DNA from 3 places in the Paenibacillus sp. 01T431 genome. Region 1 is predicted to be linked to each of the others. Evidence: predicted binding sites of a transcription regulator. Region 1 holds the regulator's gene; each other region holds the start of a gene.
The links. The regulator CtsR, encoded in region 1, represses protease genes until heat stress. The targets are predictions, from matches to a motif close to ATGGTCAATAAAGGTCAAACA.
Positions count from the first base shown of each region.

Region 2: a site for CtsR is predicted at 1,712-1,732, ahead of clpP (ATP-dependent Clp endopeptidase proteolytic subunit ClpP). Genes of this name have one in related genera too.
Region 3: a site for CtsR is predicted at 2,964-2,984, ahead of AC1DM9_RS20180 (endo-alpha-N-acetylgalactosaminidase family protein). Genes of this name have one in related genera too.

Region 1 is NZ_JBFTPT010000028.1:10-7,983, forward strand. Features, by position in the region: partial or broken rRNA gene AC1DM9_RS31585 (23S ribosomal RNA) at 1-95, shown strand, start outside; rRNA gene rrf (5S ribosomal RNA) at 256-372, shown strand; gene AC1DM9_RS31595 (CtsR family transcriptional regulator) at 679-1,140, shown strand; gene AC1DM9_RS31600 (UvrB/UvrC motif-containing protein) at 1,176-1,697, shown strand; gene AC1DM9_RS31605 (protein arginine kinase) at 1,726-2,805, shown strand; gene clpC (ATP-dependent protease ATP-binding subunit ClpC) at 2,808-5,267, shown strand; gene AC1DM9_RS31615 (antibiotic biosynthesis monooxygenase) at 5,398-5,754, shown strand; gene radA (DNA repair protein RadA) at 6,130-7,497, shown strand; gene disA (DNA integrity scanning diadenylate cyclase DisA) at 7,509-7,974, shown strand, end outside.
Region 2 is NZ_JBFTPT010000033.1:13,996-21,969, forward strand. Features, by position in the region: gene AC1DM9_RS33040 (sugar-binding transcriptional regulator) at 77-1,141, opposite strand; tRNA gene AC1DM9_RS33045 (tRNA-Arg) at 1,415-1,489, shown strand; gene clpP (ATP-dependent Clp endopeptidase proteolytic subunit ClpP) at 1,807-2,391, shown strand; gene AC1DM9_RS33055 (HPr family phosphocarrier protein) at 2,570-2,839, opposite strand; gene whiA (DNA-binding protein WhiA) at 3,045-3,974, opposite strand; gene AC1DM9_RS33065 (gluconeogenesis factor YvcK family protein) at 3,981-4,946, opposite strand; gene rapZ (RNase adapter RapZ) at 4,980-5,867, opposite strand; gene AC1DM9_RS33075 (ROK family glucokinase) at 6,008-6,958, opposite strand; gene trxB (thioredoxin-disulfide reductase) at 7,167-7,974, opposite strand, start outside.
Region 3 is NZ_JBFTPT010000011.1:40,941-48,914, reverse strand. Features, by position in the region: gene AC1DM9_RS20190 (outer membrane protein assembly factor BamB family protein) at 1-357, shown strand, start outside; gene AC1DM9_RS20185 (hypothetical protein) at 790-1,461, shown strand; gene AC1DM9_RS20180 (endo-alpha-N-acetylgalactosaminidase family protein) at 3,077-7,974, shown strand, end outside.

The DNA of each region.
Region 1 (7,974 bases):
AAGACCCCTTGAAGACGACGAGGTTGATAGGTTCGGGGTGGAAGCACAGCAATGTGTGTAGCTGACGAATACTAATCGGTCGAGGGCTTATCCTAAACACGTTTACTGTGACCCATACATCCAGTAGACAGCAGCATAAAAGGCTTCAGCAAGCCTAATCTTTCGTATCCAGTTTTCAGGGCGTAAACACCTTGAAGGACTTTGGTTGGATCTTTTCTGAGGAAACTCAGGACTGCATTTCAACGAAAAATCCAGTTTGGTGGCGATGGCGGAGGTGAACCACGCGTTCCCATACCGAACACGACCGTTAAGCCCTTCAGCGCCGATGGTACTTAGACCGCAGGGTCTTGGGAGAGTAGGACGTCGCCAAGCACGAGAGACCTATCGCATAATATGCGATAGGTTTTTTGTTGTTTTTGCATGCAGAAAATGAGCGTTAATCATATAAATGAATCCGGCTATGTATAAACAGCATGCAAGCGTACCAAGCTAATGGAAAATCAATTTTACCGAGCACTTGACCTTTTGCTGAAATTGCATATAATAAAATCAAGGTCAAAGAAAGTCAAAGTCAGTTGTCCGAATATTCGGTGTATATTCTGATTTGATTGCAAGACCTCATTAATACCTATGTTTCAACTTTAGTTTTATTGGTTATTTCTCAGGGAGGTTGGTGGTTTGCGTAACATTTCCGATCTCATCGAACAGTACTTGAAGCTTATGCTTCAAGAAAGTCCAGAGGGCGCAGTAGAAATTCAACGCAATGACCTGGCTGACAAATTTTCTTGTGTACCGTCGCAAATCAACTATGTAATTAGTACTCGATTTACCATGGAGAAAGGATACATGGTTGAAAGTAAGCGCGGCGGCGGAGGCTATATCCGAATACAACGGATTGAGCTTCCTGCATTAAAGGCGATTCAATTCCACATCGAAGAAACGGTTGGAGAATGTGTCGATCAAGGTGCAGCGGAAGGGCTTATTTATCAGCTTGAGGAAGCAAGACTTATCTCTAAGCGCGAGGGAAATCTACTCCGTGCGGCTGTGCATCGCGATACCATTGCACTGAAGCTGCCGCTAAGGGATGAAATTCGGGCAAGGTTGTTAAGGTCCATGCTTATCTCATTGCTGGTTAAATAATGACAAACCGTTTATACCGGGAGGAGGGATCAGGCTTGTTTTGCCAAGATTGCGGTAAAAAACCGGCTACGCTTCATTTCACAAAAATCATTAATGGCGAGAAGACCGAATTTCATATTTGTGAAAGCTGTGCTCGTGAGAAAGGCGAAGGCATTCCAGGCGCGCCGAATAGCTTTTCTATTCATAGCTTACTATCGGGGCTTCTTGATTTCGAACAGCTTGGCGGGTCGACGATTACCGGCATCAAGCAGCCAGCGCTGCGCTGCGAGGAATGTGGACTGACCTATACACAGTTTAGCAAAATCGGTCGATTCGGCTGCAGCTCTTGTTATCAGTCGTTCGAAAGTAAGCTTGATCCACTTCTCAAACGTATTCACAGCAGCACCGTACACAGCGGTAAAATCCCTAAGCGCTCAGGCGGGCAAATCCAGTGCAAGCGCGAGATTGAACAGCTGAGGCGGGATCTGCAGGAGAAGATTGATCAAGAGGAATTTGAAAGCGCGGCTGAGCTGCGTGATCGAATACGTGAATTAGAGCGCAAAATGGCAGACCTGTAGGCTGGCATAGAAGGAGTGAAGGAACCTCTTGACTAAGCATCGATTCTCACAGCATGCGCTCAGCGAATGGATGAAGGACGCAGGTCCTGAATCTGAAATTGTCATTAGCAGCAGAGTGCGAGTAGCCCGAAATTTACGTCATCAGCCTTTTCCATTACTTGCAACAAATCAGCAATCTAAGGATGTCATGGATCAGCTGACTGAAGTTAGCCAGAGCGGCAAGCTGCAGTCAATTGGATCATTTGAGACCATTGTTTTGTCAGATTTAAGCGAGCTTGATAAAAGGGTGCTTGTTGAAAAGCATTTAATCAGTCCCAATTTAGCGAACGAATCGCGATGCGGGGCCGTTATTTTAAGCGATAATGAATCTGTTAGCATAATGATTAACGAAGAAGATCATTTGCGCATTCAATGTCTGTATCCAGGTTTCCAAATCCAGGAGGCATGGGCATTGGCCAGCGGAATTGACGATATTTTTGAAGAGTCGGCTGATTATGCATTTGATGAGAAACGCGGTTATTTGACGACATGTCCAACGAATGTGGGCACAGGCATAAGGGCATCCGTCATGATGCATTTGCCAGCACTCGTTTTAACGTCTCAAATCAATCGGATATTGTCAGCTGTTACACAGGTAGGATTGGCGGTAAGAGGTTTGTACGGCGAAGGCAGTGAAGCGCTTGGGAATTTATTTCAGGTGTCTAACCAAATTACGCTCGGGCAATCCGAGAATGAAATTATTGAAAATCTTTATGGTGTTGCAAGACAAATCATCGAGCATGAGAAAGCGGCACGCAAACGTCTTATGCATGAGTCGCGGCTGAGGACAGAGGATCGCGTGAAGCGCTCATACGGTATTTTAGCATATGCTTCAATTATGGATTCCAAGGAAGCTGCGCAGCGGTTGTCAGATGTGCGGCTTGGTGCAGACCTTGGCATTTTATCAGATGTAACGCCACAAGTGTTGAATGAACTTTTGGTAATGACTCAGCCTGGATTTTTGCAACAAACCTTCGATGAGAAGATGAGTCCAGAGCAGAGAGATTTCAGGAGAGCAGAACTCATACGCAAGCAATTGCGTGGTGAAAAAGGCCATGGGGGTGCGTAAATATGATGTTTGGAAGATTCACGGAGCGAGCACAGAAGGTGCTTGCATTGGCGCAAGAAGAAGCGGTTCGTCTCGGACATAACAATATTGGTACGGAGCATATTTTGCTAGGCCTTATTCGCGAAGGGGAAGGAATAGCGGCTAAAGCATTGATTGGACTAGGACTTGGGCTTGAAAAGATTCAAGATGAAGTTGAGGCGTTGATCGGTCGCGGTCAAGAGCAGCCTAACAACATTGCCTATACGCCACGCGCAAAAAAAGTAATTGAGCTTTCGATGGATGAAGCAAGAAAGCTTGGACATACGTACGTTGGCACAGAGCATATTTTGCTTGGTCTCATCCGTGAAGGAGAAGGCGTTGCGGCACGTGTGCTCAACAATCTTGGCATTAGCCTAAATAAGGCTCGTCAACAAGTCCTTCAGCTTCTTGGCAGCAGTGAAGCTGTCTCAAGCAATCACGGTTCGCCAGCGAATGTTAGCACGCCTACGCTCGATGGACTTGCAAGAGATTTAACTGCTTATGCGAAGGAAGGAAATCTGGATCCTGTAATCGGCCGAAGCAAAGAAATTGAGCGTGTAATTCAAGTGCTTAGCCGCCGTACGAAGAACAATCCAGTACTAATCGGGGAACCAGGCGTCGGTAAAACAGCAATTGCCGAAGGTCTTGCGCAGAAGATTATCGAGAATGAAATTCCCGAAACTTTGCGTGATAAGCGTGTCATGACGCTGGATATGGGCTCCGTAGTTGCAGGTACAAAGTACCGTGGTGAGTTTGAAGATCGGTTGAAGAAAATCATGGATGAGATCCGCCAAGCGGGCAATATTATTCTATTCATCGATGAGCTTCATACGTTGATTGGCGCAGGCGGAGCAGAAGGTGCAATCGATGCATCTAATATTTTGAAACCTGCATTAGCACGTGGTGAACTGCAATGTATCGGTGCAACTACTCTTGATGAATACCGCAAATATATTGAAAAAGATGCTGCGCTTGAGCGTCGTTTCCAACCTATAACGGTAGATCAGCCATCTTCAGAAGAAGCGATTCAAATTTTATACGGCTTACGCGATCGTTATGAAGCTCATCACCGTGTGAAAATTACGGATGAAGCTATCGTGCAAGCAGTTAAATTATCGGATCGTTACATTCCGGATCGGTTCTTGCCAGATAAAGCGATTGACCTTATCGATGAAGCCGGTTCAAAGGTACGCTTGCATTCTTACACTGTACCGCCAAACTTGAAGCAGCTTGAAAACCGTTTGGAAGATATCCGCAAGGAGAAGGATGCAGCGGTTCAAAGCCAAGAATTCGAGAAAGCGGCAGCACTTCGCGATACGGAGCAAAAAATTCGCGAAGAGCTTGATATTACCAAAAACCAGTGGAAAGAAAAACAAGGCCGTACTGATTCTGAAGTGACACCAGAGGATATTGCTCAGGTTGTAGCTAGCTGGACGGGTATTCCTGTTAGCAAGCTGGCTGAAGAAGAGACGGAACGACTTCTGAAAATGGAAGATATTCTTCACGATCGCATCATTGGACAAGATGATGCCGTGAAGTCGGTATCCAGAGCGATTCGTCGTGCGCGTGCCGGCTTGAAAGATCCGAAGCGTCCAATTGGTTCATTCATTTTCTTAGGTCCAACGGGTGTTGGTAAAACGGAGCTCGCCAGAGCACTTGCAGAAGCGATGTTCGGAGATGAAAATGCGGTTATCCGTATCGACATGTCGGAATATATGGAGAAACATTCGACATCCCGTCTAGTCGGAGCGCCTCCTGGTTATGTAGGTTATGAAGAAGGCGGGCAGTTAACCGAGAAAGTTCGCCGCAAGCCATATTCCGTTGTGTTACTAGATGAAATTGAGAAAGCTCACCCTGAAGTATTTAACATATTGCTTCAGGTGCTGGAGGATGGTCGCTTGACTGATTCCAAAGGCCGCGTTGTCGATTTCCGCAACACACTGATTATTATGACTTCTAACGTTGGAGCGGATCAAATCAAGCGTAATTCCTCGCTCGGTTTCACAGCCGTACAGGATGCGGGACGCGACTTCCAGCAAATGAAGGATAAAGTGCTTGGCGAGCTTAAGAAAAGCTTCCGTCCGGAGTTCTTGAACCGTATCGATGAAAGCATCGTGTTCCATTCGCTTGGCGAGGAGCATATTGCTCAAATCGTTACACTCATGTCGGATGAGCTGCGCAAGCGTCTGCGTGAGCAGGAAGTTGACTTCATCTTGACGGATGCAGCAAAAACCTTCCTTGCGAAGGAAGGCTACGATCCACAATATGGAGCTCGTCCGCTTCGCCGGGCAATCCAAAAACATATCGAAGACCGTTTGTCCGAAGATTTGTTGATGGGTAAAATCCAAAAAGGCGATACGTTCACAATCGATGAGAAGGATGGCGGTCTAACCGTTACCAAATCGATTTCCGAACAAGAGCCAGAAGAATCCACGACAAAATAAGCATGATAGTAAACTGTCCCGCAATCAGAATAGCTGCTTGCGGGACAGTTTTTATTAATACAATAAATTGACAATGATAATCATTATCGTATAATAAGACTATAGCGTTACATAGAATGGAGGAACAACGATGATAGTTGTCACCAATACGATAAAAGTAAAAAAAGGCCACGGGGAGACGGTGGCGAGTAGATTTCAAAACTCCAAAGGCATAGATTTATCTCCTGGTTTTGTGCGCATGGAAGTGTTGTTAACGGAAGGCTTAGAAGAATATGATGAGCTTAAAGTAAGCACGACTTGGGAAACCAAAGCTTCCTTTGAGGGCTGGGTGAACAGTGATTCTTTTCGGCAAGCACATGCTCATAGAGGCGGGGGACAACAGGGTGAGGCAGGCCAGCAAACGGAAAGCGTGATGCTCGGCTCACAATTGACAACGCATCGTGTGTTAGTTGCTCGGCAAGCTGGAATTGAGCTTAAGCAGCATTAATTCTATTTATTTATAACTTGGTGCTCTAATAAATATGCTGCGTTGTGACTAATCTTTCGCTCTCTTATCCACTGTGGATAACGAGGGCGTTTTTTATGTTGTATTTATAGAAAAAGCCTTTGGGGATATGTTGATGAGTTGTGGATAATGTTGATAACTTGTTCGTAATTCTGTGGATAACAATGAAAAGACGTGAAATGGATAAGCTTAGCTGTGGGAAACGAATAATAAGTGGGTTATCTCCTTTTTTCATTAACAATGTGGGTTTATACATGGAGGATAAAATGGTAAACTTTATGTAGTGTGATTTTAAGCACAATCGCTAGGGCTGGCATCATTCATTTACGCTGGTTCATAACGTTTAAGGAGTACAGAATGGCCAAAATTAAATCAAAATTTGTTTGTACGGAATGTGGAACAGAATCGCCAAAATGGCTGGGGAAATGTCCCGGTTGCCACGCTTGGAATTCGATGGTGGAAGAGAAAGAAACCGTTGTGAAAACGAAGGGCGTCGGATTGTCGTCGTTTCATGCGAAAGAAAAGCCGCAGTCCATCATACATATAGAAAGTGGGCAAGAGCCTCGTATAGAAACAAGGATGCTTGAGCTTAATCGAGTGCTCGGCGGAGGTGTTGTTCCAGGCTCGCTAATTCTTGTCGGCGGAGATCCCGGAATCGGAAAATCAACGCTGTTGCTGCAAACGTCTCATGCGCTCGCGGTGAAAGGATTGAAAGTGCTCTATATTTCTGGGGAGGAGTCCGTGCGGCAAACAAGGCTAAGGGCAGATCGACTTGGTGCGCTGACGGAATCGCTTTATGTACTATGCGAAACCAATATGGAGCAAATTAACGATGCCATAGAATCAGTCCAGCCGGATTTTCTCGTTATTGACTCCATTCAAACCGTCTACGATCCAAATGTTCAATCGGCTCCCGGAAGTGTATCGCAGGTACGAGAATGCACGGCACACTTTATGCGAGTGGCCAAAATTAAAGGAATTGCGACGGTGCTCGTCGGCCATGTTACGAAGGAAGGCGCGATTGCGGGGCCAAGGCTTTTAGAGCATATGGTGGATTGTGTTCTTTATTTTGAAGGGGAGCGCCATCATACGTACAGAATTTTAAGGGCAGTCAAAAACCGCTTTGGCTCGACGAACGAGATTGGCATTTTCGAGATGGGCGAGGATGGACTGCGAGAGGTTTCGAATCCTTCTGAGCTGTTTTTATCTGAGCGGCCGCTTGGTGTATCAGGGTCAACCGTAGTTGCAAGCATGGAAGGCACCAGGCCTGTGCTTGTTGAGCTTCAGGCGCTTGTGGCCACAACTAATTTTCCATCTCCGCGCAGAATGTCAACGGGTATCGACCATAACCGAATGGCGCTCATTATCGCAGTGTTGGAGAAGCGGAACGGCATGTTTCTACAAACACAGGATGCTTACTTGAACGTAGCTGGCGGAGTTAAGCTTGATGAGCCGGCAGTCGATCTAGCAGCGGCGGTCAGCATAGCCTCCAGTTTTCGCGATGCGCCAACGAAGCCGTATGACGTTATATTTGGTGAGGTAGGATTGACGGGAGAAGTGCGTGCGGTATCGCGTGCTGAGCAAAGGGTGAAGGAAGCAGAGAAACTAGGTTTTAAACGTGTCATAATGCCAGAGAAAAGTTTAAAAGGGTGGAAACCACCCGCAGGGATAGAAATTATTGGCGTATCTACAGTGTCGGAAGCACTTAAGGCAGCGCTTGGATAGGGGGGCAGATGATGAAGGAACCTACACAGCTTGAAATTATGAATCAATTATTGCAATTAGTCGCACCAGGCACCCCTTTTCGGGATGGGCTTGAAAATGTGCTTCGGGCGAAAACGGGGGCGTTGCTGGTTGTTGGCTACAGCCCGGAAGTAATGGAAGTCGTAGACGGAGGTTTCTCCATTAATTGCGACTTCTCGCCTAACTATTTGTATGAGCTTGCAAAAATGGACGGAGCTATTATTTTGAGTGAGGATATGCGCCGAATTTTGTATGCGAATACGCAGCTTATACCGAATAGCTCCATTCCGTCGATCGAAACGGGAATTCGGCACCGTACAGCTGAGCGGGTTGCAAAGCAGACAGGCAAGCTTGTTGTATCCATCTCGCAGCGCCGTAATATTATTACTTTGTATCAAGGCAATCTGCGTTATTCGCTGAAGGACATGGGTGTTATTTTGACGAAGGCCAATCAAGCGA
Region 2 (7,974 bases), on a different contig from region 1:
CTAAGCGTTTTTAAAAGATTTATGAATATATTTCAAGACATTTTGCAGGTATGCCTTAACAGCAATTTGCAAATTGTCATGATTCCTTATTGCCTTCTTCTTGACTGTGCTTCTCTTGATCGATCAAAGCTACGATTTCAAGTGCCGCTGCTTCATCCGTTACGAGTACATCATTGTGTCCAAAGCGCATCACTGCCGCTATAGCCTCGCCTTTGCTCTTGCCGCCAGCAACACCTATAACAACTTCAGTTTTAACAATATCCTCGAGCCGTAACCCCACCGTTTGCATTTTGTGCACGACAGCGCCTTTTCGGTCAAAATAAAACCCGAACGACTCCGCCAAAGCACCCTCAGCTTCCATAGCATCAATAACTTCACGCTCTAGCCGCCTGCGTCTTGCCATAACCATAGCATCTCCGATACCATGTACAACGATGCGAGCACTGCGGATGACATCCACAATTTCTCGAATGTTCGGCTCCTGCATAATAGATGCAAAAGCTTCCTCTCCCAGATGATCCGGCACATGCAGAAGTCTATACTGCGCTCCTGTACGCTTAGCCATCATGGAAGCAATCGTATTCGCTTGGTAATCCAAGCTCTCCCCTAGACCGCCTCTAGCCGGTACGAACAAGTTCGTATTCAGCTGAGAAGAACTAATCAGTTGATTCGACAGCTGTGCAATCGTCGTTCCGCCTGTTACAGCTACAACGTCGTTAGGCTGCATTACCTTGATAAGCACCTGACATCCCGCACGTCCAAGCTCTCGCTTTGTTTGGGCAGAGACTTCCGAATCGCCAGCAACTATAATGACCTGCGATAGGCCGTAGTGACTGCGAATCGTTTCCTCCAGTTCGGATAGTCCGAACATTGTCTTGTAGAATGGCTCAAGCTGCTCTAATAGAAGCTTGCCTGAATCGCTAATCCGCATGCCTCCCGAATGAATCTCGAGCAGCCCCTGCGTCTTTAGGAAATCGGTCTCTGCCCGAAGCATACGCTCCGTCATCGATAATACAGAAGCCAACGTTCGACGTCCGATTAAATCCGATACCATTACTTGATGCAAAATCGAATATCGTTTCTTCATGACCTCTAGCAGATCAGGCACAAGCTGCTGCTGCAGTTCAATGATCTGACGCATTTCTCATCCTTCACTCCATCGGCCTATAGCGTATTCGCTTCAAATACGTTGGACTCAATATGTCCCGCGGTATCATTTCAAGTCCCACCTTTAGTTTATCGGAAATAACCGATTGTAGCAATAGCCGATTATCAATTGGAAACGGTTTCCGACGCATTTTTAACAAATTTAATTTTTGAACATCGCTTGCTTTAAAATCTTTAATATCATATAATCATTTTTGCGACTATTTTCTTACAAAAGCAGATAGCAGCAACAGCAGCTTTTCCTTATGCGCCCGTGGTCCAATGGATATGACGCAGCCCTCCGAAGGCTGAGATCTAGGTTCGATTCCTTGCGGGCGCGCCATTACTTTTTATTATCGCAAGTTCAAACTCTATATTGATACACACGAACCGTTCCTATACGCTGGAACGTTTTTTTTATTTTAAGCAACGGTCAAGTGATTAATCTCCCACTATAACATCCAACCTATGCCTCATGGAAAACACTCCAAATTGCGCTTGTATATTTCATCCAATCCACTTCAAACCCATTTTTTTCGTATACGCAGCAAGGGAACTGCAGACCTGTTTGACTATCTTTGACTTTTGACTTTTCATCCGTTATTATGAGAATACGATTTAACCATTCATTGTTTTTTTAGGAGGGGGCTTACGTTGGATATGAATTTCGTTCCTATGGTTATTGAGCAAAACAATCGGGGTGAGCGTGCGTATGACATTTACTCTCGCCTACTGAAAGATCGCATTATTTTTCTAGGATCAGGTGTAAATGACGTGGTGGCCAACTCCATCATCGCTCAATTGTTATTCCTGGCGGCAGACGACCCTGAGAAGGACATTTCTCTTTATATTAACAGCCCGGGCGGCTCAATTACGGCAGGCATGGCTATTTACGATACGATGCAATATATTAAACCTGATGTATCTACGATTTGTGTAGGTATGGCTGCTTCTATGGGTGCTTTCTTGCTAACTGCAGGTGCAATTGGCAAACGTTATGCGCTTCCGAACAGCGAAGTCATGATCCATCAGCCGCTTGGCGGAGCAGAAGGCCAAGCAAGCGATATCGCCATTCGTGCGAAACGCATTATCGGCATGCGCGACAAGCTGAACGGTATTTTGGCAGAGCGCAGTGGACAATCGCTTGAACGTATCGAGAAAGATACAGACCGCGATTACTTCATGAGTGCAGCAGAAGCCAAAGAATATGGCTTGGTTGATAAAGTAATTGAGAAACTCGCATAATTCATTCCGATTCCGCTAGGTAATAGGTTTGAACGCAAAAAAGAGCAAGTTCGGATTCATCCGAGCCTGCTCTTTTTTTTAGTGCAAACACATTCGTAAGATTATTGTACATTCCATATAAAAAAAGAGCTGCCGCCGCAAGCTCATAATGAACCTGCGTGACTTCTCTCCTTCTTCATTATTGGTTCTCCAGCTCTTCTTTGCTTACCAAAGCGACTAAAGCGTTTACAGCCTGTTCTGCGTCCGAACCCTCGGCACTAATGGATACTTCAGTGCCAGAACTGATAGCCAAACTCATAATACCCATTATGGATTTAGCGTTTACTTTTTTGTCGTCTTTCTCTACAAATACTTCGGAGGAAAATTTGTTCGCTTCTTGTACGAATAATGCTGCTGGTCTTGCATGTAGTCCAGTCTTAAGACGAACAACAACCGGAAGCCTTGTCATGGAAACCATACCCCCTATATTTTTCTCAATCATTAGCATGCGGCAAAAGCTTATACGGCTCTGTTTGCCGTCTTCTGGCTGCAAAAGCTCGTTTCCGGACAAAGATAAGATGTGTAAGTATCAATGCTGCTTATTCTTATCTTTAAAAATTGCGTCATTTTAAATTATTATATCATTATACCAGCTGATGCACTAGGATAAAAGTTCAGACACCACGGATTTTTTCCGCAAGTGCGTCGATTTTGCGCAAACGATGGTTTACGCCTGACTTACTGACCTTTCCTCCGAGCATTTCGCCGACCTCTGTCAAATTCATATCCGGATGCTGAAGCCTTATCTCAGCTACTTCCTTCAGCTTATCAGGCAAGCTATCCAGTCCTACTTCACGTTGAAGCAGCTTAATGTTCTCGATCTGACGAACAGCTGCACCGATCGTTTTATTTAGATTGGCCGTTTCGCAGTTTACGATCCGGTTTACTGAATTGCGCATGTCGCGCATGATTCGAACATCTTCAAACTTGAACAGAGCTTGGTGCGCACCAATAATATTGAGGAGCTCGATTATTTTCTCGCCCTCTTTGATGTAGAAGATAAATCCCTTTTTCCGCTCAATGCATCTCGCGTTAAGATCAAATTTGTTCGCAAGGTCAACTAACGACTCACAATGCTCTTGGTACATCGAAGAGATTTCCAAATGATAAGATGAACCTTCTGGATTGTTAACCGATCCGCCAGCAAGAAACGCACCCCGTAGATAGGAGCGTTTGCAGCAAGGCTTGCGAATGATTTCCTTATCGATGCCTAAATTGAACATAAAACCTTCCGATACAATTTTGAGCTCGCTTAATATTTCCTGAACTCTAGCCGGTATACGGACAATATACACGTTGTTTTTTTTCAATCTCATCTTTTTACGGACAAGCAGTTCTACATGCACATCATAATGTTTTTTGAGCAGGGAATAAATCCTTCTGGCAATCGCGGCATTTTCCGTTGAGATGTCCAAAACGACTTTGCGGCTAGATACGCTAACCGAACCATTCATCCGTATGAGTGCAGATAGCTCCGCTATCTCACAGCAGCTGTCCGCTTCAATTAATGTCAGCTCTTTCTTTGTTTGGGCCGCAAATGACATTGTGTATCACCTCTTTCGTAACATCCAGTTCTCTACCAGCTTATAAATATGATGGCTTAAGCGTTCGGCATCATGCCGAAGAAAAGTGCGAAACAATACTAACCGATCCGCAATGACTTCATAACCCTTTTGCGTAACTGCATCTAAATCCAAATGGACGGCCTTTGCACCAAGCTCAGCATATCTGCTTTCGATTTGCGGCGGAATTTCGCCGTCATTTACAATGACATAATCGAATAGATGTTGACCGATATGAGCATGAATGGCATCAAGGTGATCGCCTACCGAATAGTTATCAGTTTCCCCAGGCTGCGTCATTACATTACATACAAATAATTTTACGGCTTCTGATTCCACGATCGCAGTTGCCAGTTTAGGAACTAGCAAGTTTGGAATAATACTTGTATATAAGCTGCCCGGTCCAATCAAAATAGCATCGGCCTGTTCGATGGCCTCGACCGCCTCTCGCAGCGGTTCGACATCGGCTGGTTCCAAAAAAACTCGTTTGATGACCTTGCCAGCTTTAGGAATCATGGATTCCCCTGTGACAATGCTGCCATCAGCCATTTCCGCTTTAAGTACGATAGCCTGATTCGCTGCGGGCAGAACCCGTCCTCGAACCGCTAACACACGGCTCAGCTCACGAATCCCCGTTACAAAGTCGCCGGATATATCGGTCATTGCTGCCAGCATAAGATTGCCAAGGCTGTGGCCTGCAAGTCCCGGTACCGTTTTGAAACGATACTGAAGAACCTCAGTCAGCAGCGGCTCAGCATCCGCTAATGCCATAAGTACGTTCCGAATGTCACCCGGAGGCGGAATTTGCAGCTCATTGCGTAAAATGCCCGAGCTCCCGCCATCATCGGCAACCGTAACGATCGCGGTAATATCGAGCGGCTTCTCCTTAAGACCTCGCAGCATAACAGAGAGACCTGTACCGCCGCCAATTACGACGATTTTAGGCCGTCTCATTATCTTGTGTCTACTTTGCATTTTCTCACCTCGTCAATGCTTGTCACGTTCGGCATCGCGATGGCTGACACGCACACGTTCCGTATCACTGCTGCCGAGCATGCGTCCCAAATATTCTGCTATAGCAACGGAACGATGCTTACCGCCAGTACAGCCAATACCGATAACAACCTGACTTTTCCCTTCCTTACGATAAAGCGGAATAAGGAATTGCAACATATCCAGCAGCTTCGTTAGAAATTGCTGAGTTTCAGGCCATTTCATAACGTATTCATATACATCGGGATTTTGACCGGTATTTGGGCGCAGATGCTCGACATAATGCGGATTAGGCAAGAAACGAACATCATAGATCAAATCCGCATCGATAGGAATGCCATATTTAAAGCCAAAGGAAGTTACATTTATCGACAAGCTGTTTTGCTCTAGGTGTGTAAAATGAGAAATAATACGTTCCTTCAATTGTGCTGGTTTCAAAATACTCGTATCAATAACCTGTGATGCCCAGCCCTTTAAATCCTCAAGCAGGCGACGTTCGTTGCGAATGCCCTCAAGCGGCATGCCCTCAGGCGCCAGCGGATGACGACGTCGGCTTTCCTTATAGCGCTGAACCAAGACAGAATCAGTTGCATCCAAAAATAAAATTTCACAGCTAATCGTATAATGCTCCTTGATATAGGCCAACGACTCCGAAAGCGCCGTGAAAAATTCACGCCCGCGCAAATCGATAACAAGCGCAACGTTGCCGATTTTACCGTTCGACTGATCGATCAACTCTGCAAATTTAGGAATAAGAACGGGCGGCAGATTATCTACGCAGAAGAAACCGAGATCCTCCAGGCTTTGGACAGCAATGGTCTTGCCCGCGCCAGACATCCCGGTTATTATGACAAGCTTTGCTACTGCTGCTGTCGTTTCCATGAATAAACCTCCCAAAAGGTTTGCTAGGGCAAACCTACTTCGTAAGGATATGCTTAAGGTTTGCTAAGGCAAACCTACTTCCTATGGATAAGCTAAGACTTTGCAGATGCAAAGTCTCTTCGTCATTTACAACTATGAAATTAACCTCTTAGAATAAGGCCAGCTGCGCCTACAACGCCAGCGTTGTTGCCTAGTGTTGCCGCTACGATTTGCACATTTTCTTTCGCTTGATCCTGTGTATACTTGTCGAATACTTCACGAATTTGCTCGAATAAAAATTCTCCAGCCTTCGAAACGCCGCCGCCAATGATGAAATATTGCGGATTCAACACAATAGCGATCATCGCCATTGATTTACCCAAATAATAAGCAGCACGGTTTACGATGCGAGTTGCTACTTCGTCTCCTGCCTTAGCCGCATCAAGAACATCCTTCGCCATAATATCCTCAACAAGTGAAAGCGATGTACGATCGCCGCGTTCAACCGCATCCTTTGCCATACGGATAATACCTGTTGCAGAGGATACCGTTTCCAAGCAGCCAATTTTGCCGCAGCCGCATACAATAGCTTCAAGATCAGGCACGATAGCCATATGACCAAGCTCGCCAGCCATACCCATAGAACCTTCAACGATTTTACCATCTATAATTATGCCGCCGCCTACGCCTGTGCCGAGTGTGTAGCATACGCAGTGCGCGATGCCTTTGCCCGCTCCGCCCCAAGCTTCGCCTAGTGCAGCAACATTCGCATCATTATTAACTTTAACTGTCTTATTCAGCTCTTGCTCCAAATAAGCCTTAAGATTGACGTTCTCGATTTTTAAGTTTGGTGCAAATTTCACAATTCCGTTTGGAATATCTAAGAAACCAGCAATACCAACGCCTACCCCGTCAACTTGCTCCCAATCATAGTCCGATTCCACTACGATTTGTTGTGCATATTTCGCAATATTTTGAAGGATAGTGTCCGTTCCTTTACTCGCCTCCGTCGGCCCCTCGTACGTCTGGAGCAATTGCCCATCCGAATTACAAATACCTACTTTAATAGCAGTTCCGCCGACATCGACTCCAACGTAAATCTTCTCAGACATCACTAGTCCACCTCATCAATATGTTAATCTTCTCTTGTAACACTATAAGCGACCTTCATCCTCTGGTCAAGATAGAGGAATACTGGCAAATCAACCATTCTGGGCTTGGAAAAAACGCCTTCAGCATTTAATGAAAAAGCTATACCTTCAAGCATGTCGCTCTGCTGGTATAGCCCCTTCTTTATCTTATGTTGCAACTCGTCAAGTATTAAAGCGATTTGCTCCAGTCATGCGTAATTGCACCCTCCAAATATCTTTCACAATCCAGTGCAGCCATACAACCGCTGCCTGCTGCTGTAATTGCTTGACGATATTTGCTGTCTTGAACATCTCCACAAGCGAACACGCCCGGTACATTCGTTTCAGATGTACCTGGTTTTACAACAATGTAACCATGATCGTCTGTATCGATTTGACCTGCTAGGAATTTCGTGTTTGGCGTATGGCCGATAGCGATAAAGATTCCATCTGTCTCAATAACATCCTCTTCACCTGTCTCGTTGTCACGAACTTTAAGTCCAGTAACACCCATGCCAGTTGCTACAACCTCAACCGGTGTGCGGTTTAAGCTCCAGCTGATTTTCTCGTTCTCACGAGCGCGATCCTGCATGATTTTGGATGCGCGAAGCTCATCACGACGGTTAACAAGCTCTACGTTTGAAGCAAAACGAGTAAGGAAGTTTGCTTCCTCCATCGCAGAGTCGCCGCCGCCCACTACGATAATTTTTTTACCGCGGAAGAAGAAGCCATCGCAAGTTGCGCAAGTGCTTACGCCCCGGCCAACGTTTTCTTTCTCGCCTGGAATGCCGAGGTATCTAGCCGATGCACCAGTAGAAATAATAATGCTCTCCCCAACAAGCTCGCCGTGGCCTTCCACTTGAAGCTTGAATGGACGCTCTGACATATCCACGCTATTAACCCAACCCGTAATAAACTTAGCGCCAAAGCGCTCCGCTTGCTTACGCATGTTTTCCATCAGCTCAGGACCCATAATCCCTTCCGGGAAACCAGGGAAA
Region 3 (7,974 bases), on a different contig from region 1:
AAAGCAGAAAACCTGTCATTTCTTGACGTCCCGAGCACGCGCTGGTCTAGGCCTTTTATTGAATCGGCTGTAACACGAGGCTGGATTGATGCTTCAAAATATGGAAATCGCTTCAAGCCTGAACAGCCGATTACAAGAGAAGAGGTAGCGGTATGGACAGCAAAAGCTCTAAAGTTGATCGAAAAAACGGATGGCTTAGCTAAGATTTCTGACAAATCATCCATACAAGCATCAAACCTTGGGCTGGTGGGCGCAATAATAGATTCCGGTATTATTACTGGCTATAAGGACGGGAGCTTCAAGCCGCTCGCGACATTGACTCGTGCAGAGGCAGCTGCTTTATTGGCACGAATGTAACAAGTTAGAGAGAGAGTGTGAAAAAAGGAAACAGCTTAAGATGTAGCATTAGCGTCATAGGCTGATGTCTTTTAAAAGTTGAATAAGATAGTTGTGACGTAGAACGTCATAGTATGACATATTATAAAAAGATGAATAAAATAGTTTTGACGTAGAACGTCATAGTATGACATCTTATAAAAAGTTAAATAAAAAAAGTGTGACGTAGAACGTCATAGGCTGACGTATTTGAAAAGTTGAATAAGATAGTTGTGACGTAGAACGTCATAGGCTGACATCTTATAAAAAGGTAAATAAAAAAAGTGTGACGTCGAACGTCATAGTATGACATCTTATAAAAAGTTGAATAAAAAAGTGTGACGTAGAACGTCCCTGGTTTTCCTCTGTTCAAGAGGAGCCAAGGACGTTTTTTCATTTTGAGGAGGATGAGAGATGGAATTTGCTGAAGAACATGAGAAATGGTTGAAAAAACATTTGCGTGCAAGTAAGGGAGAGCACAAGAGCAGGCTTCAGCGTGGACATGGGCATGGTGAACGTTTGTTTTTGAAGCAAGTTTGGTGGCCGATGATGGGTAGTTTTGATCATTTACATCCGGAGTATGAAGTCGTGGATTGGCGTGGGAACCCTTTTTATATTGATTTAGTTTGGCAGCGGGGAGCGACGAGGTTCGCTTTCGAAATAAAGGGTTATGGACCTCATGTTCAGAATACCGATCGAATTCGATACCGACGGGAATTAAATCGGGAGACATTTCTGCAAGTGCTTGGATACCGCGTCGTGTCCATACCTTATGACGAGTTGGAGGAAAAGCCGCAGCTTATTGTGTCTTTGCTGCAGTCGCTGCTGGCTCCTTATTTGGTGACTCACACGCAAGAGCAAAACATGACACGCCTGGAGCGTGAGTTATTGCATTATGCGTTTAGGTCGAACAAGAACATTCGCCCAGCCGATGTGATGAAGGAGTTTCATATTAATCGCCGCACGGCAGTCAAATATTTGAAAAGACTGTGTGACGTTGGCAAACTGCGTCCAGTTGTATCTGGAAAAGGCATTCGTATTGTCAGCTATGAGCTAATACGCTCGGCTTTTAATCCTTTTTTTTAGGGAACGGAAGTGGACGTAGAAGTAGGACTAGGACTAGGAGTAAGAGTAAGAGTAAGAGTAAGAGTAAGAGAGGAATTAGAAATGACGGCTGAATATGTGTGAATGTGTTCATTTGTGGAGTGTGTGACTTGTAAGTATCTGGAGTGTTACTGGATTGCATGCAAATTGTATGTAAGTGGAGTGTGGTTTAATTGCATGCGATTTGTGTAGGTAAAGCGGGATTGAAATGGTGTAGATGGATTGTGAATGTAGTGTGTGTGGGGTGTGAATTTGGATTGTGCACGTAATGTGAGTGAAGTATGCATGTACCGCGCGTAAAGTTTGAATAAGCGCAGGAGTGCATCTATTTTCAATAGATAAGGTGGAATTTACTCAAATAGGTGCACAAGTGCATCTATTTGAGTGATTTGGAAAAGTAGTTGTCGGAATAGGTGTATTTATGCTCTTAGATGAGCCTGCTGATATGAACCGGGGTGCTCACTTAACTAATCAGCATGTACTCTCGACTGTTTTTGTTGAGAGTAGATACTGGACTATGAGGGAATGTGCGTTTGTTTAGTGTATTGGGTGTTGGGTTATGCGTTTGTAGAGCGTGCAAGGTGTCCGATTGGATGATTGTTAAGTGTACAAGGAGTGCTATTAAACTAACAGTATGTGATTTGTGTAGGTTATGTGCATTGAGAGTATAAGTGGTTTACGCATGTTGTGTGATTGTAGTGTGCGTGACCGGATGTGAAGTGTAAATAAGCGCAAAAGTGCACTAGTTTCTATCAAATTTGATGGAAATGATGCAAAGAGGTGCAAAAGTGCATCTAGTTGAGCGGATTTGTAAGGTAGCTGGCGGAATAGGTGCATTTATGCACTTAGATAAAGTTACTGCTGCTAACTGGGGTTCTCACTTAGTTATCCTGATTTTTGTTCTTCGCTTTTGTAGATAGTGATAAATGGGTGCGCAGCAGTGTGCATATTTTAAGTGTATTTGGAGTGAGAGTATGCGTTTGTGATATGTGCAAGGATTTATATGTGAGTTGTGTAGGTAGTGTAATTAGAGTGTTTATATGGTTTGTGCATGTAGTGTGATTGTAGTGTGCGTGACCGATCGTAAAGTGCAAATAAGCGCAGAAGTGCACTTATTATTATCAAATTTGATGGAAATAACACAAATAGGTGCACAAGTGCATCTAGTTGAGCGGATTTGAGAGGTAGCTGGCGGAATAGGTGCAGAAATACACCTAGATCAAGCAATTGAGGTTAACTATGTACCTAAATGAAGCTATTACAGTTAGCTCTGCACCTAATTTAAGTCATTACGGTTAGCTGTGCACCTAGATCAAGCAATTGAGGTTAACTATGCATCTAAATGAAGCTATTACGGTTAGCTGGCACCTAGATCAAGCTATTGAGGTTAACTATGTACCTAAATAAAGCCATTACGATTAACTTTGCACCTAGATGCAACTGAGCGGGTAACACCATAGCACCCGCCCCACCCCATACAGACTTTTTTCAAAAAAGATCAGACTTCTAACAAAAATGATCATTCTTAAGCGCTTTCATCTGTTCTATGCTAATAAAATCCAATTAGGATCAGATTACCATGGAGGATGGGTGAAAGATGATTAAGAGGAAAAAAAGCACGGTTTTCAAATTGTATGTTTGGATGATTTGTTTTGCTATTTTGAGTCAGCTGGCTGTATGGCCAAGTGCGGTATCCTTTGCAGAGGAAGTCGTTGAGGTAAAAACGATCGCGAGCATTCCCTCTATCGAGATGAACACAACAATAGGGAACTCGCCGATTCTTCCGCTGGAGGTACAAGCTGTATTTAGCGATGAATCCGTTGGACAAGTTCAGGTAAGCTGGGACGAAATTGATCCCTCGCAATATGCTGAGGCTGGAGCTTTTAAAGTAGAAGGCAGCGTTCAAGGCACTCCCCTCAAAGCTTCCGCAGAAGTTACAGTGAGGGAAAACGATTTTACAGTATTTCTGAATGAGATTACGAGCAATGTGCCAGATGGACAAAGCGTCGTTTCCTACAGCAACAATTATCAGTCCATGCAGCCCGAATTAATGACTTTTATGAAAGGAAACGGGACTACATCGGTTAACAATGGGCTGACGGTAGAAATGAATTCGTTAGAAAAAAATATCGCTATTGCTGCTTGGGATAAAGGACCATGGCTGTCCGCCGGCACAATCGATGCAACACTGCGTTACACCAGCGGGACGCAAGGTAATATCGGGTTTGTAATCGGTGCCTATAATTCTACCCAAGGATTGTCTATTCGTTATGATGCGGGTACGACTTGGGTCATTCAAAGCCCAGATGGTTCTGGCGCGTGGGAATCTTTTGAAGGACCCGAGTTGAAAATGGATACCGATTACCGGATCAAGATTGGTTATAACGGAAACAAGCTATTGGTTATCGTTGATGGCGTTACCTATTACAACAAGGAAACGAATTTATTGAATTTGAAGGCTGGAATAGGTCAGGTGGCCTTGTATAAACGTTTTGCGACGGGACAAGTCGTTTTGAAGGATATTAACATTCAAGGCGTTGGCCAAATCGAAAAACCGTCAGATATCATTAATTATGTACAAAATTATGAAGACCCGGCGTACACACCGCGTTGGTCCGGACTTAACGCTCAAGTGGTAACAGACATTACAGGCAACAAGGTATTATCGCTAAAAAAAGGAGCTAAAGAACGCGGAGCAGATTTGGATTCCCCGCAGCTACAATCGGGTACGCTTTCATTGGACTTTAAGCTAGTAAATCCTGTTAAGCTTTCTAGCGGCCAAGGTTTTGCATTTGGCTTCAGAATGAATGAGACGGCAAGCATCTTTAGCGAAATCGGAGTCGATCCAAATCGCTGGTTGCCTGAATCCAGCTCCGGTTGGGGCAGCAATTTAAATATTCCTTATCCGATTCAGGGGAAATGGAACAATCTATTGTTCAATTTTAATGGAAAAACAATTACGGTCTATATGAACAAAAAGCTAGTTGGCGATATTACATTTGCTGAATTTACCGATGCGGCTGGCTTGTTTGGACTTCGAATCAGAAGCACAGTAGAGCTGTATATCGACAACCTGCAGTATACGAATCAAATGATTACTCCAAAGGAATTGGTGCAATACAGCAACAACTTTCAGGATGGCATTACGGGAGGGTGGAGCAGCGGCTCTTCATCCATCATCAAAGAAGGCAGCAATCGCTTTTTGAAGTTGTCCGGTATCACGGGCACGGTATTGAATAACGATGCGCCACTCCTACAGAGCGCAACCTATATGCTGGATGTAAAACCTACGACTGATGCGATTGGTTTTGCTATAGGCAGCAGCTCTTTGGTGAAATTTGCGAATGACCACTGGATTTTGGAGAAGGATGGCAGCACTATTCCTTTTGTAGCAAGTGACGCTATTTCATCGAGTCCATTAGTTATGAGTTGGAATAAGGTCGGAATACAATATAGCGACTCTTCGGTCACACTAAGTATAAACGGAGCTAAGTTGACTGCGAATTTACCGTCCGGACAACAATTCGGAGAAGGTTCATTCGGAGTATACGGGCAAGGCGACTTGTATGTGGACAACATTTTGTTCACGGAGGAATTTATCCAAATGGATACTTCCCCTGTCGCAAGCAAGATGTATTATGAACAATATTATGAGACAGCTTCAAGCATGAACTGGACAGGACTCGGCGGCAGTCAAGTCGTCGATGGTTATTTGAAGGGCAGTATCGCTTCGGGATCGGTTGCGATAAATGAAGATATCGTACCTGTGAAAAACGGCGTATACCAGGTCAAGATGAAGACAAATGCTTCGTCCGCAGGAGTTAAAATCGGCAATGCAGCCATTTATTACGAAGGTCAAGGCAAATGGATGTATCAACCTAACGGTGGAGAAAAAATAGCTATCGGAGACAGCGTTGAAATTGTACCTGGCAAAGATTTTATTTTGCGGGTAAGGTTGATCGAAAATGAGTTGAATCTTTATGTGAATGGCATTTTGGTGGGCACTGTCCAAACGAAAAACTTCACACCGGGAGCGTTTGGAATTTATAATTCCGGAAATGAAGTGATGCAAGTTGAGATGGATGCGATGACCGCAGAAGAAATTAGAATATATGAGCCTGACTTCACTACGCCTAACTGGAGCGCGATGGATTCGAGCAGTCCGGCCGTGCTGGAAAGCGGCGAAGGCAGCGTTAAATTAAGGCTGCCCGGCGTATCTCTCGTTACCGATAATAACAGTCCAGACGTTGTCGATCAGAAAGTAACCTTTGATTTCAAGACGAGTGTAGGCGCTGGGACAGACGGAGGGCGCTATGGATTTATTTTGAGAGGATATGACGATAACCGCTACGTATCTATCGTTCATGACATCAATGGAACTTGGAAGCTTTCTGCAAACGGCAACGATTCCAACTTCCCTACTGCGTATTCCATGGCGGCGGATACTGTGTATAAAATCGAATTGAATCTGATCGGCAACACAGTTACTTTCGCTATTACTGATGCTGATGGCAACAGGACGGATATGGGCGCGGTTACGGATAATACGGTGACCTCAGGGGCTGGGAAATTTGGAGTGCGTTCCTGGTATAGCGCCAAAGAAATGACGATTGCCAATCTCAAAGTGGTTGAACAGGAATCCATGCCAAGGCTTCAGCTTGCGGCGGAGCTTGATTCGATCACCAAAGACGATTTGACTGTGACGCTGAATAAGGGTTTTCCGAGTATTTTTTCTTATCAGGTCGGCAATAAGACGATGAAAGCAGCAGACGAGCAAACAAATACATTGCAAATTAACAATACGGAGTATACAGCTCAGACGGTTTCGGAAAAGGTTGGCGAAAGCAAATATGCCTATACGATGGCTTTTGACGAAATTGGCGTGGTGATTAAGGCTTTCATAGAAGCAAAAGAAAATAACGTTGTTCGATTCGAAGTGAGCGAAATTCAAGAAAAAAGTGATTTTGTTGTCAGATCTCTCGAGTTGAATAGTTCACTCTTCTATGTGGATAGCTCTATGAAAGGCGCGACGTACGCTTGGAACAAGTCTGACGGCAAGTGGCACGGGATTTCGGAAGAGCTGGTTGACGACATGTCCAAAATGAATCAAACCGGTTCATTCGGCACAACGATGACGATGGTGAGCGCAGAAGGACTGGGCGCGTCTATGGAAAATAACGTAATGAGCGGCGGAAATAAGATACTCGTTAACGCCGAGAAAAAGTCCCTTGTAAATAAGCTTACCGTAAAACCAGGATCGTGGACTTATCGTCATACCCAGAGCAATGAAAAGGAAGCACTGCCGTGGTATAACGTTGTTCTTACCGAGGATCGCAATTCCGATGGGAAGGTAGACTGGCAGGATGCGGCTGTGGCTTATCGTAAAGAAATATACGTGCAGCCGTTCGGCGCCGAAGACATGAAAAACAATATGATGTACATTGCGTTCAACTTCGCTAGTCAGGCAAATGATCCGTTCCTGAACGCTTTGGACACTGGTAAAGTGCTGTACAATTATTCCGACGGCTTTGGACAAATGATTTTGGAAAAAGGTTATCAGGCGGAAGGGCATGACGATGATATTCCTTCTTACTCCAACATTGGGGTGAGACAGGGCGGATTAGCCGATTTTAACTACTTGATTGACGAAGGGGCCAAATATAACCTTCGCGTCGGCGTTCATTTAAACGCCACAGAATACCATCTTGATGCAAACGAGCTGAACTATTCCAATCTGACAGGCGCTACGCCAAACGGATATAAACAGGATCGGCTAGCAAAAGGTTGGGATTGGATCGATACGAGCTATTATGTAGATCAGACAAAGGATGTTTTGAGCGGTGATCTGAAGTCACGATTTACAAACTTGTACAATCTCACCAAAGATCCAGCAAACCCGAATGACCCTGCTTTGGATTTTTATTATATCGATGTATACACAGGCAACGATTACAACGCTTATAAATTGCTGCAATATGCAAATGGCTTGGGGTTGAAAGTAGGAACCGAATTTGCGGGGCCGATTGAGCCAGGATCGGTATTTGTCCATTGGGGAACGGATTTGGGTTATCCGAACCAAGGGAACAAAAGCATTCTTTACCGATTGGTTAAAAATGACCTCGATATTTTCGTCGGCAACGCGCTGTTTAAAGGCCAGAAAATCCCGGTCGTAGCGACTTGGGGGGATTCGAAGCCAGATATTCAACAGGGTGTAACCGTGTTTTTCAATGAAGTGCTTCCGACAAAATTTATGCAGCATTATGGCGTCATGAAATATGAGACGGATCAAGTGACTTTTGAACAAAATGTTGTATCCAAACGAAACAAAGCAAGCAACAAGATTGAGCTCTCCAAAGACGGAAAAGTCATCTCTTCTTGGAAAGATACCGGAACAACGACGGACACAGTCGAGCGTCATACGAGCGAAGCAGACTCCTTGATCCCTTGGCTGTGGGATGTGAAGACCAACCAGCCTCTAGGAATAAACGAAGGAGC